4 regions of the uncultured Nisaea sp. genome follow, and region 3 is predicted to be linked to each of the others. Evidence: predicted binding sites of a transcription regulator. Region 3 holds the regulator's gene; each other region holds the start of a gene.
What was found. Region 3 encodes PhoB, which activates phosphate uptake and scavenging genes when phosphate is short. Its sites were predicted from a motif close to TNTCATAAAACTGTCA; they were not measured.
Positions count from the first base shown of each region.

Region 1: a site for PhoB is predicted at 2,033-2,048, ahead of phnC (phosphonate ABC transporter ATP-binding protein). Genes of this name have one in related genera too.
Region 2: a site for PhoB is predicted at 2,079-2,094, ahead of AAC126_RS14525 (PhnD/SsuA/transferrin family substrate-binding protein). Genes of this name have one in related genera too.
Region 4: a site for PhoB is predicted at 2,746-2,761, ahead of AAC126_RS18670 (diacylglycerol kinase family protein). Genes of this name have one in related genera too.

Region 1 is NZ_CAXBDC010000151.1:967-5,367, forward strand. Features, by position in the region: gene AAC126_RS20895 (LysR family transcriptional regulator) at 57-962, shown strand; gene AAC126_RS20900 (PhnD/SsuA/transferrin family substrate-binding protein) at 1,083-2,003, shown strand; gene phnC (phosphonate ABC transporter ATP-binding protein) at 2,213-3,070, shown strand; gene phnD (phosphonate ABC transporter substrate-binding protein) at 3,127-4,044, shown strand; gene phnE (phosphonate ABC transporter, permease protein PhnE) at 4,155-4,401, shown strand, end outside.
Region 2 is NZ_CAXBDC010000065.1:5,125-9,525, reverse strand. Features, by position in the region: gene phnE (phosphonate ABC transporter, permease protein PhnE) at 1-279, opposite strand, end outside; gene AAC126_RS14530 (ATP-binding cassette domain-containing protein) at 269-1,024, opposite strand; gene AAC126_RS14525 (PhnD/SsuA/transferrin family substrate-binding protein) at 1,105-1,968, opposite strand; gene AAC126_RS14520 (VOC family protein) at 2,145-2,792, shown strand; gene AAC126_RS14515 (PAS domain-containing protein) at 2,789-3,418, opposite strand; gene serA (phosphoglycerate dehydrogenase) at 3,688-4,401, shown strand, end outside.
Region 3 is NZ_CAXBDC010000055.1:7,702-12,102, reverse strand. Features, by position in the region: gene AAC126_RS13185 (EI24 domain-containing protein) at 1-326, opposite strand, end outside; gene AAC126_RS13180 (adenosine kinase) at 561-1,553, shown strand; gene AAC126_RS13175 (AmpG family muropeptide MFS transporter) at 1,558-2,868, shown strand; gene phoB (phosphate regulon transcriptional regulator PhoB) at 2,879-3,586, opposite strand; gene phoU (phosphate signaling complex protein PhoU) at 3,615-4,328, opposite strand; gene pstB (phosphate ABC transporter ATP-binding protein PstB) at 4,352-4,401, opposite strand, start outside.
Region 4 is NZ_CAXBDC010000109.1:5,057-9,457, reverse strand. Features, by position in the region: gene AAC126_RS18685 (lysophospholipid acyltransferase family protein) at 1-640, opposite strand, end outside; gene AAC126_RS18680 (glycosyltransferase family 1 protein) at 743-1,789, opposite strand; gene AAC126_RS18675 (UDP-2,3-diacylglucosamine diphosphatase) at 1,803-2,573, opposite strand; gene AAC126_RS18670 (diacylglycerol kinase family protein) at 2,803-3,783, shown strand; gene AAC126_RS18665 (YHS domain-containing (seleno)protein) at 3,780-4,265, opposite strand; gene AAC126_RS18660 (TldD/PmbA family protein) at 4,368-4,401, opposite strand, start outside.

The DNA.
Region 1 (4,401 bases), on a different contig from region 3:
TATTGTCGCCATAAGCTCTCTATTGATTGAATTAATATAAACGATATGTTGCTAATATGGATTCCATAGAGCAGATGCGGATGTTCTCGGCTGTTGCCGCGACAACATCCTTTTCGAAGGCCGCCGAGCGGCTCGGCACCAGCGCCCAGAATGTCAGCAAGAATATCCGGGCGCTTGAAGACGTGCTCGGGGTTCTGTTGCTGCACCGGACGACGCGGGTCGTCACCCTGACGGAAGCCGGACGGGCCTATTTGCCCCGCTGCAACCGGGTGATCGAGGAATTTGACGAATTGCGCGCGGTGATGCGGGACGAGGGCGCGGCGCCGAGCGGCAATCTCGTCGTTACCGCGCCGGTGCTGTTCGGCGAGATGTATCTGATGGCCGCGGTCGAGAAATATCTGGCGGCCAATCCCGGCGTCACCATCGACCTGCGGCTGAACGACCGGCATCTGTCCCTGATCGACGAGGGCGTCGACCTGTCGGTCCGGATCGGCGTTCTGCAGGATTCGACACTGATCGCGAAACGGCTTGGCGAGATCCGCCTGATTACCTGCGCGGCGCCGTCATATCTGGATCAGGCGGGCCGTCCAGCGCATCCGGACGAGCTTCCGGCGCACAGATGCATTTTCGACACCAACCGGCGCGGGCCTGTGCAATGGTCGTTCCGGGATGGCGGGGAAAGCCTGACAATGAATATCCGGCCGCGGGTCCGGGTGAACAGTGCCTCCGCTGTCAGAAGGCTGCTTTTGTCGGGCGAGGGTATCGGGATCGTGCCGAGCTTTGTCGTCGCCAATGACTTGCGCTGCGGACATCTGGAGGCGCTTCTGGAGCCGTTCGAGGATCGCAGCTTGCCGATTTCCCTGCTCTATCTCGCCAACCGCCACCTGTCGCGAAAGGTCCGCTCCTTCATCGGTTTCATCGAAGCGGAAATCGCGGCCACGGAAGACTGGAACGCGGTTTAACGCACCGATTCCCGGACCGTCATCAAACGGTCAAGCTCTTCCGCTAAGGTTCCCCGGAATGCAGGCTGGACTCCGCATCCCGTGTCGGGTGCGGCGGCTTCTGAACGAACGGATGGAACGATGCGACAGGCATTTGCGCGTGCAGCGATCGCGGCGGCCAGCATTGCTGCTTTCGCCGGACTTCTGTTTACGGCCCCGGCTGCCGGAGCCGATGTTCTCCGGATTGGTGTGATCGGCGGCAAGGCGGTCTCCGATGACTTCGCGGCCCAGAAGTGCTTCGCACATGACCTGGCGGACGGTCTTGCGGCGCCGGTGCAGATCCTGGCCCTGCCTTCCGGAGAGGAATTGCGCCACGCCTTGAGTATAGGCGCGGTGGATGTCGCCGCGCTTTCAACCCGGGCCTATAGCGCTCTCTGGCGCGCTAATCCCGGCGCGGTGCAGCCTGTGCTGGCCACGCTTGGACGTGGCGGGTCCATGGGATATCGCGCTGTTGCATTCTCCCGTCCGGATGCGGAGATCGACGCGCTCGACACGCTGAAAGGCAAAAGCATCGGCTTTGCCGACCGGCGCTCCATGCCGGGCTATTTCATACCGTCCGTCGCCCTGGAACGGGCCGGGCTGAATACCGAACGGGACCTGAAGACGGTGCAGTTCGGTGGCGGCTATCATGCGACATTCACGGCGCTGGAAAGCGGGGCGGTGGATGCCGCTGTTTCCTGGCGGTCGGAAACCGCATCCGGTGCGGTGGTGGATTCCGGGCCGCTCGGGCGTTTTCAGCTTACTTCCGATGCGCGCTTCTCCGAGTTCTGGCACTCACCCGTGATGCCGAACGGTCCGGTGGTTCTGCGCACGGGGCTCTCCGAGAGCATCAAGAAAACCGTCACGGACCGGATCGCCGCCCTCGGCAAGACCGCGCCGGACTGTCTCGCGGCGGCCCTCGGCCTGCCGGTCACTGGTGTGTTCCCGGTCTCGCATGCCGATTACGAGATCTTTATCGCCGCCGATCACAAGCGCATTTCCCTGTCTGTTGCCAGTAACTAAGCCCGCCCTCAGGCGCAGGCATCCGACGGCTTCATGAAACTGAAGCAAAAGCGTCACGAGAACGACCCGCACGGTTGATACCAACGCTCCAGTCGGATCTCGCGCGGTGTGATTTCTCCAGCCGTGTTGTCCGAGTTGCCGGTCACCCTTGTGACCGGTTCAGGCGGGCTGCTCGCAGCCCCGCACGGCGCGAGACTCAGAGGTGGGGCATGATCGAGTTCAAAAACGTTACCAAGGCTTTCGGCAACATGGTCGCGGTCGATTCCGTGACCTTCACGGTGGAAAAGCCGCAGATGATCGGTGTTATCGGCCGCTCCGGTGCCGGGAAATCGACTTTCCTGCGGCTGTTCAACCGCCTCACGAATGCCAGCTCCGGCCAGATCCTGGTCGATGGCACCGACGTGCTCAGTCTGAAAGGCAATGCCAAGCGGCGCTGGCAGAAGGACTGCGCGATGATCTTCCAGCAGTTCAACCTGGTCCCGCGCCTTGATGTCGTCACCAACGTGATGCTCGGCCGGCTGAACCAGCAGGGCACGCTGCGCTCCATGTTCAAGATCTTCTCCCAGCGCGATATCGACGATGCGCTGGCCGCGCTCGACCGCCTCGGCCTGGCCGAGCGGGCCCTGCAGCGGGTGGAGACCATGTCCGGCGGACAGCAGCAGCGCGTGGCCATCGCCCGCGGTCTGATGCAGCAGCCGAAAATCATCCTTGCCGACGAGCCGATCGCCTCGCTCGATCCGTTGAGCGCCGAGGTCGTCATGGGCTCGCTTCGGGAAATCCATGATCGGGACGGCATCACCGTGATGTGCAACCTGCACACGCTCGATACCGCGCGCAGCTATTGCGACCGGGTCATCGGCATGAGCCAGGGCAAGGTGGTGTTCGACGGCGCGGCCGACGAGCTGACCCCGGAAGCGGCGCGCGAGATTTACGGCGCCGAGGAAGCCCTGAACGAGGCAGTGACCTCGACCAGCATTTCGGCCGGCGCTTCCGCGCGGGCCAGATCCAATCCCTCAGTGCCGGGCCAGGGGGCCGGGGTTGCTGAGGCGAATGCGGCCACGGCCTGAATGCGGCTACCGCCGATGTTCCGTGGAAGCAATTCCAACCTAGGGAGTAGTTAGGGATGAAGTTCGTTCGCAATTTCGCGGTGGCCGCGGCCGTCGCCATGACGGCGTTCGGCGCCGCCAATGTCCATGCCGAAGACAAGATTTCCGAATTCCGTATCGGCGTCCTCGGCGGTGAAAACCAGTCCGACCGTATGCGCTCCAACGAGTGTGTCCGGACCAAGGTTGAAGCACTGCTCGGCGTGCCGACGAAGATCTTCGCACCGGCCGACTATAACGGCGTCATCGAAGGCCTGATCGGCCGTAACCTCGACATGGCCTGGCTCGGTGCTTCCGGTTATGCCAAGACCTACATCACCGATCCGGAAGCTGTTGAGCCGGTTCTGGTGAAGATCAATGCCGACGGTTCCATGGGCTACCACTCCATCGGCTTTGCCCGCGTTGACAGCGGCATCAAGTCCCTCGACGACATGAAGGGCAAGAAGTTCGGTTTCGGCGATCCGAACTCGACCTCCGGCTATCTCATCCCGTCCATCGAAATCCCGGCTGCCGGTTTCCCGATGGAAAGCGGCAAGTATTTCGGTGAAGTCGTCTTCACCGGTGGCCACGAGCAGACCATCGTTGCCGTTGCCAACGGCGATATCGACGCCGGGGTGACCTGGGCCGACGGCCTGGGTGCCTGGGAAGAAGGCTACAACAGCGGCGCCCTGCGCAAGGCCGCCGATGCCGGTCTCGTCGACATGACCCAGCTCGTGCAGATCTGGAAGTCCAAGGTCATCCCGGAAGGCCCGGTCGTGCTCCGCAAGGATCTGCCGGCCGACGTCAAGCTGAAGGTGACGGGCCTGATCGCCGGTCTCGCTTCCCTTGATCCGGAATGCGCCTACAGCTTCATGGCCGGTGAAATCAAGGGCATGGCCCCGGTTTCGCACGAGACCTACGAAGTCATCATCGAAGCGCGCAAGCGCAAGATGAAGTAAGGCACGGCCTTACGGACTGAACACGGGCCGGGACCGCCAGAGTGCGGTCCCGGCCACGTTCCGGACCCCGGGTTCGGGATCTTCCAATTCCCAATGGCAGGACATTCCCCATGGTCGAAGTGATGCGCCAGGAAGTGCTCGCGCTCGAAGGGCGCCGACGGCTCTATACCGGGCTTTCCCTCGCGCTGCTGCTCGCCGTCGTGCTCTCCGGTTACAGCGAGGCATCGGCCCTCAATTCCGGTGGTTTCCTGCAGGGGCTGTCCAAGTTCTTCGACTATCCGGCGCAGATCGTCATGCAGGCCTGGGATCAGGGATGGGCCTTCTGGGCCCTGTTCCCGAAATTCCTCCCGGCCCTGA
Region 2 (4,401 bases), on a different contig from region 3:
AAACGTTCCGGCAAGGGCGATCTGAACGGTCTCCAGCAGCCGTAATGCCATGCGGCCGAGAAAGGCCGGATCGGTCGCCGGCGGCAGCATCCGGCCAAGCAGGGAGCCCATGCGGGGCAGGGCCCCGGCCATCCGCTCCGGCGATGGCGTGACTTCGCCGATGGAGGCAACCAGAAGCGCGCCCAGTGCAACCATGAGGGCGAAGCGCAATGGGTCGAGCCGGGCAATGCGCGGCATGACGGGGCGCTCCGGATATTCGGTGCGGATATCAGTTGCCATGGAAGACGGGCTCCAGATCCGCGGGTGCCAGGTCTGCGCTGGCCGCATTCAGCATGATCGTGCCGGCTTTCAGCGCGATGACCCGGTCCGCGTAGGAAAGGGCGTGGTTCATGTCATGGGTGGTGAAGAGAAGAGTGCAGCCCCGTGCTCCGGCAAGCCGGTGGAACAGCGTCATGATGTCGTTCCCGGCGGCGGGGTCGAGGCTGGCCGCCGGCTCGTCCGCGATGATCAGGGCGGGCTTGTGCACAATGGCGCGGGCGATGGCGACGCGCTGGGACTGACCGCCGGAAAGCGTGTCCGCGCGGGCATTCCATTTCTCCCCGAGACCAACGGCATCCAGCGCGGCCCGGGCGTCTTCGCGGAGGACGCGGGGGGCAAGCATCTGGTGCCAGGCCCGGATGCCGTGGCCCTGGCCGAGATAGCCATTCACCACATTCGACAGCGCACTGGTACGGCGCACCAGGCCATGGAACTGGAAGACAAAGCCGAGCTGTCGGCGCAGGGCCTTCCGCTGGCGCAGGCTGGGGTTGCCGGAAAATGTCTCGCCCAGGATCTCGACATCGCCGCCGCTAAGCGGGATGAGGCCGGCGAGGCACCGCAACAGGGTGGATTTGCCGGCGCCGTTCGCGCCGATCAGGGCGACACGCTCGCCCTGCCGGACCTCAAGGCTGACGCCGTTCAGGATCGGCAGCCCGGGCGCGAAGCTTTTCTGTGCCCGGCGAACCTCGATGATGGATGAGCTCATGCACTGATGCCGTTGACGGGGGCGCCGCGCACGGGCGCCGGAGACAGATGCTCCCGGGGCCCGTGCAGCGGCTGCTCCGGTCAGTCGCCGACGAAGCTGGTGAAGCGCTCGACGCCGATGGTTTTGTACATGGAGCGGACATAATCGTAGTCGGTGTCATCGACCGACGAGAGGAAGAAGCCGCCACGGTATTTCTGGTTGTCATCCCCTTTAAGCACGGCGGCCAGCAAGGCCTGTCCGTCCTCTTCGAAGGCCTTGCGGACTTTCGCCACGATGCTCTTGTCGAGGCCGTTGCGGGCGACGAGGATGTCGTTCGGCAGGTCGCGGCCGCGTGCGATCACGGTGAAGGCGACATCCGGATAGGCTTCCCGGGCTTTCTGCAGAGGGCCGAAATTCATCCCGATGGCGCTGATGTCGCCACGGATCAAGGCCTCGACGGCGATGTTGCGGGAGATGATTTTCGGCTCATAGTCCCGGCCGTAATCGAGACCGAGATCGGCCAGCGCCTGTGCCGGGCCGAGATGCTGGGAGGTCGATCCGACGGAACCGAAGGAAATCACCTTGCCCTTCAGGTCGCTGACCTGTTTCACGGGGCCGGTCGCCAGCGTGACGATCTGGGCGAAATAATCGGGACGCTGCCAGGCGACAACGATCTCCGGCTTGGTCAGCTCCTTCAGCACGACATATTCGGCAGGCCCGGTCAGCACGAAGTCGGCCTGGCCGGCATTCATCGCCTCGACGGCGGCGGTCCGGCTGCCGACCGGGAAGAGCTCAAGCTCCAGGCCGGTGCTTTTCTCGATCGCCGCTTCGAACTGTCCGAACTCCTGCTGCAGGGCTTCCAGGCCCTCGATGTCGGTGACGGCGAAACGGATCGGCTCTGCCGCCTGGGCGAGGGCCGGAAGGGAAATGGCCATGAGAGCGGCCGCAAAGAACTTGCGCAGCATCGGAAACGCCTCCAAATGTCGGGTCACTGCCCGTTTGTCAGAACGTTCGAGCCTAGCGGCGGCGTGTATCCCTGTGATGTTGGGTCCGTGTCGTCTTGACGTCGGTTCGATGACGTTTTCATGTCATGGCCTGTCAGCCGCCATATCTGGCAGCGCCTTCCGCCGGAGGGACCTTCATGAAGCTTGTTTTTGATCATCTTGCCATTGTCGCCACGGACCTTGAAACGGGGGCGGATTGGGCCAGGGAGCGGCTCGGCGCGGATATGACGATTGGTGGTGCGCACCCGAAAATGGGCACGCACAACAGGTTGACCCGGACCGGGGCGGATAATTTCCTTGAGATCATCGCGATTGACCCGGAACAGGCCGCTCCGGAGCGGGTTCGCTGGTACCGGATGGACGATCCGGCTGTACAGGCGGCGACGAAAGCAGCCCCGAAGCCGCTTTCCTGGATCGTCGCGACGGATGATCTTGATGCCGTGCTGACCACGGCCCGGGGGCTTGGCCTTGATCTGGGCGTGCCGGTCCAGGTCAGCCGGGGCGACCTGACCTGGCGGATTGCGGTCCGTGACGATGGCGATCTGCCGGAGGGCGGAACCCTGCCGGTCTTCATCCAATGGCCGGAGGGGTCGCATCCGGCAACCCGGATGCCGGATCTCGGCCTTTCGATCACACAGCTAATCTTGCGTCATCCCGAGCCGGCCCGGCTGGATGGATGGCTGTCCGCGCTTGGTGTCCGGGGGATGGTCCGGATAGAGGCAGGCGAGGCAGGGATAGCCGCTGAAATTACCAGGGCGGACGGAGGGTCGGTGCTGATTGACTAGAGCAGGGACGCGTGGTGCCTGGGCACCAGATCCGTGAACCCTTCGTCGAGCCCGAACCCGATATCGATCAGATCGCGGCGGACAACCTGGAATTCGCTTAGAATGGGATGCATGGCCGCCGGGCTCCGGGGAGGATCGATCTCGCTATTGGCGAACAATGCGAAACCGTCAATATTCGGCTCGTCGGACCGGAGGGGAAAGACACAGGCTTCAGCGCGGCGCTCCTCGCCATTCTCGTACTGCTGGAGCAATTCCACGCGAAACGCACAGGGCGTTCTGACAATCATGTCCATCGCCTCTATGGCACTGCTGCGGCGCGCCGGATCGACAAGATTGTAATAGTCCGTACCGACCAGTTTATGAGCGAACCGTTGCCGTATTCCTTCTCCGGCAATGCGAAAAACACAGGCGGAATCGAGCGTTATGGCCGCGATGGCAAGATCGGTCATGATTGGTGCGAAGCTGGAAATATCCAGTCCGTTCTTGGTCGGGATCGTGTTTCCGCTGTCTTGCAGGAGTTTGGCGTATCCCGTTGCGAGAAGTGTGCAGCTGCGCGTCACGAAATGCGGAATCGCAACTGTGATATCTGCGTGATAGTCGGGTTTGCGCGAAATCCAGCGCGACATATATCACCCTCCCTTTTGCGTAGCCCGGCACCGTCCCCCGACAGCATTAGACACTCGCAGTCCGGCTACTCTCGGTTCGAAGGCTTTCTAAATAGTAAACAAGTGCTCAATCGATGTTCTTTTTGAGGCGTGATTCGGCATGGATTAAGGCGGTGCCTTGCGATTCGATCGGGCTCCCTATATCTCTACGGCCGCCTTCGTAATAAGGCCGCGCCATCAGCGCGCCAGCACGCGAGAGGCATCTGAAACCCATCCGGACCCGTTCCAGAATGAGCAAGATCCAGAATCCGTCCCTGCCAAAAGACAAAATCAAGTTCCTGTTGCTTGAGGGGATTTCCGAGACCGCGATACGACAGCTTGAGATTGCCGGATATCCCTGCGTCGAGAGGCAGGCAAAGGCGCTTGAGGAAGATGCGCTGAAAGCTGCCTTGAAAGACGTCAGGCTGCTTGGCATTCGGTCCCGGACGAAAATGACGGAAAGTGTTTTCGCCGCGACCGACAAGCTGATTGCGCTCGGCTGCTTTTCGGTTGGCACCAACCAGGTTGACCTGGAGGCGGCAAAGCGGAAGGGCATCCCCGTTTTCAACGCGCCGTTCTCGAACACACGCAGTGTCGCGGAGCTGACGATTGCGGAAATCGTCATGCTGTTCCGGCGGACCTTCCCGCGGTCGGTCGGGGCGCATGAGAGCCGGTGGGAAAAATCGGCGATCGGCAGCCGCGAGATACGGGGCAAGACCCTTGGTATCGTCGGCTACGGCAATATCGGCACCCAGCTGGCGAACCTCGCCGAAGCGATGGGCATGCGGGTGATCTATTTCGACCGGAGCGACAAGCTCAGCCACGGCAATGTGGAACCGGCCGCGACCCTCGACGAGCTGCTGGAAGCCTCCGACGTGGTGTCCCTGCATCTGCCGGAAACGCCCGAAACAAGGGACATGATCGGTGCGCGCGAGATCGGCAAGATGAAGCCGGGCGCCTATCTC
Region 3 (4,401 bases):
GTGAAAGGCTGGGGGCGTGCGGGACCAAGCGCCGGATAATGCTTCGTTTCCACGGCCTTGCAGACGGAGTCCAGAAACAGGCCGGAGATTATGTTGGCGGCACCGGGGAAAAACAGAACGCCCAGGATCACCACGATCAGGCTGGCGACCCAGGCCGCCGCATCATCCAGCCACCCGCCGAAAAACGAAAACCAGTCGAGGACGTACCAGACCGCTGCCCCGAGCAACAGGATCGCCATGATCGATCCGACGACACTGATGATGATCGGATTGCGGAGCCTGGGATCCGTCATCTGACCGATGGTGGCGGACAAGGCTGAAAACATGGGCGCTCTCTTCTTCTTTCTGGCGTTGTCACCGGAACAAGTGGGACCGCATGCGGCGTGGTCCAATGCATCAGGGCCGAAAAAGCATAGGAACCCTGCCCGCGCAAGAGCGGCGGCGGCATTCGGTGATCGCGGCCTTTCCATGCCGTCCCCGCTCCAGTACCTTGTCGCGCGCATGAGCGGACATGCCGTCCGCCGCCTTTCTTTTGTTCTGTATCCGGGAGCCTGCTCCAGATGGTAGCCAAGTCCATTGATGTCACATGTATCGGTAATGCGATCGTCGACGTTTTTTCCCAAGCCACTGACGATTTCCTGGCCGAAAACGGCATCGAAAAAGGGGCAATGAACCTGATCGACGCGGAGCGCGCCGAGTTGCTCTACAGCAAGATGGGCCCCGGCATGGAAATGTCCGGAGGATCCGCCGGCAACACAGCGGCCGGGCTCGCCTCTCTCGGCAGCAAGGCCGGTTATATTGGCAAGGTGCAGGACGACGTTCTTGGCAAGGTCTTCCGGCATGACATCACGGCGGTTGGTGTGCGCTTCGAGACGGCGCCGACCCTGGATGGCCCGCCGACGGCCCGGTCCCTGATCATGGTGACGGCGGATGCCCAGCGCAGCATGAACACCTTTCTCGGCGCCTGCGTGCAGCTTGGCCCGGTGGATGTCGATCCGGACCTGATCGCGGACAGCCGCGTGGTCTATCTGGAAGGCTATCTGTTCGATCCGCCGGAAGCCAAGAAGGCCTTCATCAATGCAGCCAGGACCGCGCACGAGACCGGGGGCAAGGTATCGCTCACCCTCTCCGATCCGTTCTGTGTCGACCGCCATCGGGATGCCTTCCTCGAGCTGGTCGATCACCATGTCGATATCCTGTTCGCCAACGAGGAAGAGCTGAAGTCGCTCTACCAGACGAGCGATTTCGACGAAGCATTGCAGAAGGTGCGGGAAAACTGCGAGACGGCGGCGATCACCCGTGGCGCGCAGGGCTCCGTTGTTCTGCACAAATCGGAAGTCCATGTGATCGATGCCGAGCCGGTGGCCAAGGTCGTCGATACGACCGGCGCGGGCGATCTTTTCGCCGCCGGTTTCCTGCATGCCTATTGCCGTGACCTGGAGCCTGCCGACTGGGGCCGGGCCGGCGGTGTTGCCGCGGCGGAAATCATCTCGCATTACGGCGCCCGGCCGGAGGCCAATCTGAAAGAGCTTCTGGCGGCGCGGCTTGGCTGAGACCATGTCCAGCGTCAGGGGCTGGCTTGCGGAGACGGCGGCGCTGTATCTGAAGCGCCGCATTCTGATCGTTTTTCTGCTGGGCTTTTCCAGCGGTCTGCCCCTGCTGCTTTCCTTTTCGACCCTGAGCGCCTGGATGCGCGAGTCCGGGGTCGATCTGACGACCATCGGCCTGTTTGCCCTTGTCGGGACGCCCTACACGCTGAAATTCTTCTGGGCGCCCCTGATGGACAGTCTGAGGCTGCCGCTTCTCGGCCGTCTGTTCGGCAGACGGCGGAGCTGGCTGATCCTGACCCAGCTTGCCCTGATGCTGTCGATCATCCTGCTCGGTGGCACCGACCCGGTGAACAACCCTGGACTGATGGCGTTGATGGCCGTTGCCGTGACCTTCTTCTCGGCCAGCCAGGATATCGTGATCGACGCCTTTCGCATCGAATCCCTGCCGGAATCCGAGCAGGGCGCCGGTGCGGCGGCCTCGACCTTCGGCTATCGGATCGGGATGCTTATTGCCGGGGCGGGTGCGCTTTTCCTGGCGGACGCGATTGGCTGGTTCGTGGCTTATCTCGCCATGGCGAGCCTGATGTTGGTTGGCCTGGGCGCGGTTCTCGTGAGCCCGGAGCCGGATGCCAGCGCGGAAGCGGAAAAGCAGACACGGGAGAATGAGTCCGCCGCTGAATGGGCGCACCGGGCGATTTTCACCCCGTTCTCGGAGTTCCTGTTGCGGCGGGGCGCTCTGCTGGTCCTGGCCTTCATCCTTTTCTACAAGCTCGGGGATGCCTTCCTCGGCACGCTGACGAACCCGTTCTATATCGATCTCGGTTTCACCAAGACGGAGATCGCCCAGGTGACCAAGGTGTTCGGCCTTGTCGCTCTGCTGGTGGGGTTGTTTGCCGGCGGTGCCCTGGTGAAGCATATGGGGCTGCTGAAGGCGCTGCTGCTCTGCGGCGTGCTGCAGGCCCTGTCGAACCTGGTATTTGTCGGGCAGGCCGTGGCCGGGCACGATATCTGGATGCTGACGGTGACGATCGGGGTTGAGAACTTTACCGGCGGCATGGGAACGGCCGCCTTCGTCGCCTATCTTTCAAGCCTGACGAATGTCGCCTTCACAGCCACTCAATATGCCCTGCTGTCATCCTTCATGGCTTTCGGGCGCACCATCCTCAGCTCCGGCGGCGGATGGGTCACGGATCATATTGGCTGGATCGGGTTTTTCATCGCTTCGACGGCGATTGCGGTACCCGGCCTGATCCTGCTGCTGGTTCTGATGCGGATGTTTCCGCCGGAGCCCGTGTCCGGCGGAAAACCGATAAGCTGAGATATGGGGCTCAGGCCGGTGCGGTTGACCGGTCGAGAGCGTATCCGGCGGAACGGACCGTGCGGATCAGATCGGATTCCGCCTCGATATTGATGGCCTTGCGCAGACGGCGGATATGCACGTCGACGGTACGCGGCTCGACATAAATGTCGGGGCCCCAGACCCGGTCCAGCAGCTGCTCCCGGGAGAACACCCGGCCCGGATGCTCCAGAAAATAGCGCAGCAGCCGGAATTCGGTCGGGCCGAGATGAATTTCCCGGCTGTTCCGGCGCACCTTGTGGGAGGCCAGATCCATTTCGAGATCTTCGAATTCCAGGGTTTCGGCGTCGCTCGCCGGGCGCGTCCGGCGCAGCACGGCGCGGATCCGGGCGATCAGCTCGCTCGGGCTGAAGGGCTTGGTGATGTAATCGTCAGCACCCGCATTCAGGCCACGGATCCGGTCACCCTCGTCGCCGCGCGCTGTCAGCATGATTACCGGCACGGCTTTGGTTTCGGGTGTGCGGCGCAATCTGCGGCAGACCTCGACGCCGGAGAGAAGCGGTAACATCCAGTCCAGCAGGATCAGGTCGGGGCTTTTTTCCATGGCCAGCAGCATGGCTTCCTCGCCATCGCCGGCTTCCAGGACTTCGAATCCTTCCCGCTCAAGATTGTAGCGCAGCAGAGTGACGATGGGGGCTTCGTCCTCCACGATCAGGATTTTGGGGTGCATCATGTTCATAGGACACTAACTCTCGATATGAACGCTCTCATTCAGGCATCGTCACGACATAGCTGGCATCCTCGCCCTTGGGGCGGTCGGCCTGCATTTTCGTGCCTTTGATCTGGAAATGCACGGTCTCGGCGATGTTGGTCGCGTGATCGCCCATGCGTTCCAGATTCTTCGCGATGAACAGAAGATGAGTGGACGCGGAGATATTCCGCGGATCTTCCATCATGTAGGTCAGCAGTTCTCGGAACAGGCTGGTATAGAGCTCGTCGATATCCTCATCCCGGTGCCAGGCGGCAATTGCGAGATCAAGATTGTCGTCCGCGTAGGCATCCAGCACATCCTTGATCAGGGACTGGACCAGGCTGCCGATGCGCACGATGCCATTGGCCGGCGGGATCTCGGGCAGGCTGCTGAGAACAATGGCCCGTTTGCCGATATTCGCGGCGTAATCGCCGATGCGCTCAAGGTCGCTGACGATCTTCAGGCTGGCCACGACCGTGCGCAGATCGCCCCCGAGCGGCTGACGCAATGCCAGCAGCCGAAGGCTCATGGCCTCGATCTCGGTTTCCAGATGGTCGATCGGAGCGTCGGCTTCGCGGACCCGCTGGGCGAGCGCCTGGTCACGCCGGTGTACGGCTCGCACGGCGGCTTCACACTGGCTTTCGACAAGGCCGCCCATCTGGGCGATCTTGGCCTTGAGGGCCTCGAGATCCTCGTCGAAAGAGCTGACTATGTGGTCGTTTGCACCCATTAAACTATGATCCGTGAACGCGCTTAACCAAACCGGCCGGTGATGTATCCCTGCGTGCGGGAGTCGTTCGGGT
Region 4 (4,401 bases), on a different contig from region 3:
GCTGGTTCAGCCGTCTTTCCAGCTCAAGGCGAAGGGCTTCCATCTGCGCCTCGTCCGCATCGCGGGGAACATGAATGGGCTCGCCCCAGATATAGACGCCGCGGCTGAAGGGCAGGGCGAAGATGAACCGGTCCCAGCTGCGCAATACCCGGCGGCGGGAGACATTCCAGGTGACGGGGTAGATCGGCGCGCCGCTCATCCGGGCAAGCGTAATGACGCCGCCGGAGGCCCGCATGCGGGGGCCGCGCGGACCGTCGGGTGTGACGCCGACGCTGGTGCCGCTTTGCAGCGCTCGCAGCATGCCGCGCAATGCCTGTGCCCCACCCTTGCCTTTGCCGCCGGAGCCGACGATATCCCGGATGCCGAGATGTTCGATGGTGCGGGCGATCAGGCGGCCATCGGGGTGTTTCGATTGCAGCATGGCGAACGGCCGGTCGCTGTTCCAGATCTCCGTCATCAGCATGATGCGATTATGCCAGAAAGCGCCGATGATCGGCTTCTCGCTCTGGAATACGCTGTCCGCGGTTTCCGGATTGATGATTTGCCAACGGATGGTGCGCGCGAGGCCACGGATCAGGGTGGCCAGCAGGCGGCTTGCGACCTCCCGGCCGGTATCCGTGCGCAACAGACGTTTCAGCATGCTTTCCGTTCGAACTTCGGGACCTGACCGGTCACTTTTCGCGATTACGGGAATGCATACTAGGGCGCCGTTGCCGGGCCAAGTTCTTATTGGTGTAAAATGTCAGGCCGCTTTGACGGACCGTGTCCCGAGGTGGCCGAAAGCGGCACCGGAATCGAAAGGCGCGAGATTGGCGAAGAACTGCTCCGCGCAGGCCCGCCAGCTATAGCCGAGCGCATAGGCCCGGCAATCCTCGGCAGAGAGTTTCAACGCAGCCTTGGCCGCCGCGCCGAGATCTTCCGACAGCACGCCGACCTTGTCGGAGGCGATGACATCCAGCGGCCCCGGGACCGGGAACGCGGCCACCGGAGCGCCGGACGCAAGGGCTTCCAGCATCACCAGGCCGAATGTGTCGGTCCGGCTCGGGAAGACGAAGACATCGGCCGCCGCGTAATGCCGGGATAGCTCCTCGCCCTTCTTGGCGCCGACGAAGACAGTGTCCGGGAAGCGCTTTTTCAGCATGCTCATGTCCGGGCCGTCGCCGACCACGACCTTGCTGCCGGGCAGGTCCAGCTCAAGGAAAGCGGGGAGGTTCTTCTCCACCGCCACCCGGCCGACAAACATGAAAACCGGCCTCGGCACGTCGATGACGTCCTTGGCCTGGGGCCGGAACAGCTCGGTATCGACGCCCCGGCTCCAGTCCTTGATATTGTCGAAGCCGCGCGCCTCGAGATCGGCGCGGATGGATTTGGTGGCCACCATGACGCCGGCGGACTTGCCGTGGAAATGGCGCATGACCTTGTAGGTCCAGGACACCGGCACGCCGAGGCGCGGCTCGACATATTCCGGGAAGCGCGTGTGATAGGCCGTGGTGAAGGGCAGCTTGTTGCGCACGCAATAGCGCCGCGCCGTCATGCCCAGCGGCCCCTCGGTGGCGATATGGATGGCATCCGGCCGGGCCGCCTCGATCATCGCCGGGACCCGGAAGAAGGGCCAGCAGGCCAGCCGGATTTCCGGGTAGGTCGGGCAGGGGATGGTGGTGAACTGGTCCGGCGTGATGGTTTCGACCTCGTGGCCCATCGCCTTGAGCTCGCCGATCACCGTGTTCAGGGTGCGGACAACGCCGTTGACCTGAGGGAACCAGGCGTCGGAAACGAGGAGAATTTTCATGGGGCTTACCGCCTCAGGCGAAGGTGAGATGCCGCACCTCGGCCCAGTTGAGGATTTCCATCCGTCCGTCCGGATGCTCGACCAGCGCCGTGCAGCTTTCCACCCAGTCGCCGTCGTTGCAGTACATGACATCGCCGATCTGCTTCATCTCGGCCTTGTGGATGTGGCCGCAGATAATGCCGTCGACACCGCGCTTGGAAGCCTCGTCGGCCAGCGCATGTTCGAAATTGCCGATGAACTCGACCGCGCGCTTCGCCTTGTTCTTCAGATAGGCGGAGAGCGACCAGTAGGGATAGCCGAGGAAGCGGCGGATCTGGTTGAAATGGGTGTTGAGCGTGAGGGCGAGGTTGTAGGCACTGTCGCCCACCAGCGCGAGCCACTTGTTGTACTTCACCACCACGTCGTACTGGTCGCCGTGCAGGATCAGGAAGCGGCGGCCGTCGCGTGTGACATGGATATGCTCGTCACGGACCTCGATCTGGCCGAAATTTTCCCCCAGGAAGCCACGGAACATCTCGTCGTGATTGCCGGGCAGGAACATCACCTTCGTGCCCTTGCGCGCCTTGCGCAGCAGCTTTTGCAGCACGTCGTTATGGCTCTGCTTCCAGGACCAGGAGCGCTTCATGCGCCAGATATCGATGATATCGCCGACCAGGTAGAGATAATCGGATTCCGTATGCTTCAGAAAATCGAGCAAATACTCGGCCTGACATCCCTTAGTCCCAAGGTGAATGTCGGAAATCCAGATTGCCCGGTAACGGTCGATACCCTTCTGGCTGTTCATTTGCCGTCATCCCGTTTCTGAAAACTTGCCGGACCTTGAATGAAAACCGCTTAGGGCCAATCTCTGTTGTGGCGTCTATTATGAATCGCCCCATATTTTGTAAAATGAACTTTGTATGACTTCATGAATCTGTAACAAGAAAACGATTTATATTTGTCGAGCACAGCGGCCGCTTAATAAAACTGTCATCTGTGAGGCCGCAAAAAAAATCCACAAGCGGGAGTTTCACTTGGATCAGATCACCGGCGATTCGGCCCGGGTGAAAGCAAGCGATCCGCTGGTTTCCGATGCCGGAAATGGCCGGAACCATGTGGTTGTGATTTACAATCCAAAAGCGGGGCAGCGGCGCTATCCGCTTTTCTCATCCGTTATCGAGCGGCTGAAGGCGCAGGGCGTCGCGGTCACGATTCTGGAGACCGGGGCGCGGGGGGATGCGGAAGCCTTTGCCCGGCAGGCCCGGCAGCACAGTCTGATGAAAGCGGACAACGCGCCGGATGCGGTGGTGGCGGCCGGCGGGGACGGAACCATCAACGAGGTGGTGAACGGCATGAGCGGCGGGGATTTGCCGCTGGCCATCCTGCCGCTCGGAACGGCGAATGTGCTGGCCGCCGAGATCGGCCTGAAAGTGAAACCCGAGGCGATCGCCGACACGATCTGGCGCGGTCCGGTCATCGATGCGCATGTCGGCGATGTGAACGGCCATCGTTTCACGCTGATGGCCGGGGTCGGTCTTGATGCGGATGTGGTTGCCAATGTGAACACGCGGGTGAAGGCCCGGCTCGGCAAGGGCGCCTATGTGCTGACCACCCTGTCGGAGCTGGCATCCTACAAACCGCATTATTACCGGGTGGCAATCAACGGCCGCACCTACAAGGCGGCTTCGGTCGTGGTCGCCAAGGCGCATTATTATGGCGGCACTTTTGTCTGCGCGCCGCAGGCACGGCTGGATGCGGACATCCTGCATGTCTGCCTGTTCGAGCGGGCCGGGCGCTGGAATGCGGTACGCTATGCCGCGAACATGATGATGGGCCGCCTGTCATCATCGGCCGGCTACCGGATCATCCAGACCCGTTCCGTGTCGATCTGGGCCGAGGAGGGCGCCTATAGCGGCGACCCGGTACAGGCGGACGGAGATATCGTGACCAACCTGCCCGCCAGTATTTCCCTGCCGTCGCAACCGCTCAAACTGGTAGTGCCGAGGGGCGTTTAGCGCCCGCCGAGTTTCACCCAGTTCTCTTCCGCCTGGCGGATATAGCCGGTGGGGTTCCGGTGCCAGAGTTCCTGCACCCGTTCGTTCCGGCTCAGATAGAGCCGGCCGTCTATGATGTCGAAAACCATCGGGTCGGCGCCATAGAGCTTGCCCTTGGACAGGGCGAATGTGCTGTAACCGCCGAATTGCGGCAGATAGCGTTTAGGGTCCTGCAGGAACTGGGCGCGATTGTCGGCATTCGCGAAGAGGAACCGCACACCGTCGAACTCGACGGAATGCGCCTCGTCTCCGTGGACGGCGGCATAGTCGGTGAAATAGGCGACCGGATCGTATCCGCCGATGGCGAGGCCCTGATGGGTGCTGAAAGATGGATCGGTCGTGTTCAGTTCGGTCGCGTCTGTTGGGTCGCGGGATACGGCAGCAGCCAGTCCAACCGCGACAAGCACAAGGAACAGGCGCGATAAGCCACGTTTGCAGCTCATCTTCGGACTCCATAAGAATTTCTCGATTGTGCCTCATTTGGGGAGGCGCAACCGGGATTGCCACTTTTTCGAGTCACGAATTAGTGAAAGAAATCGAAAGGCCTATGCGTTCGACCCGGCAAGGGTCAGGCCATCG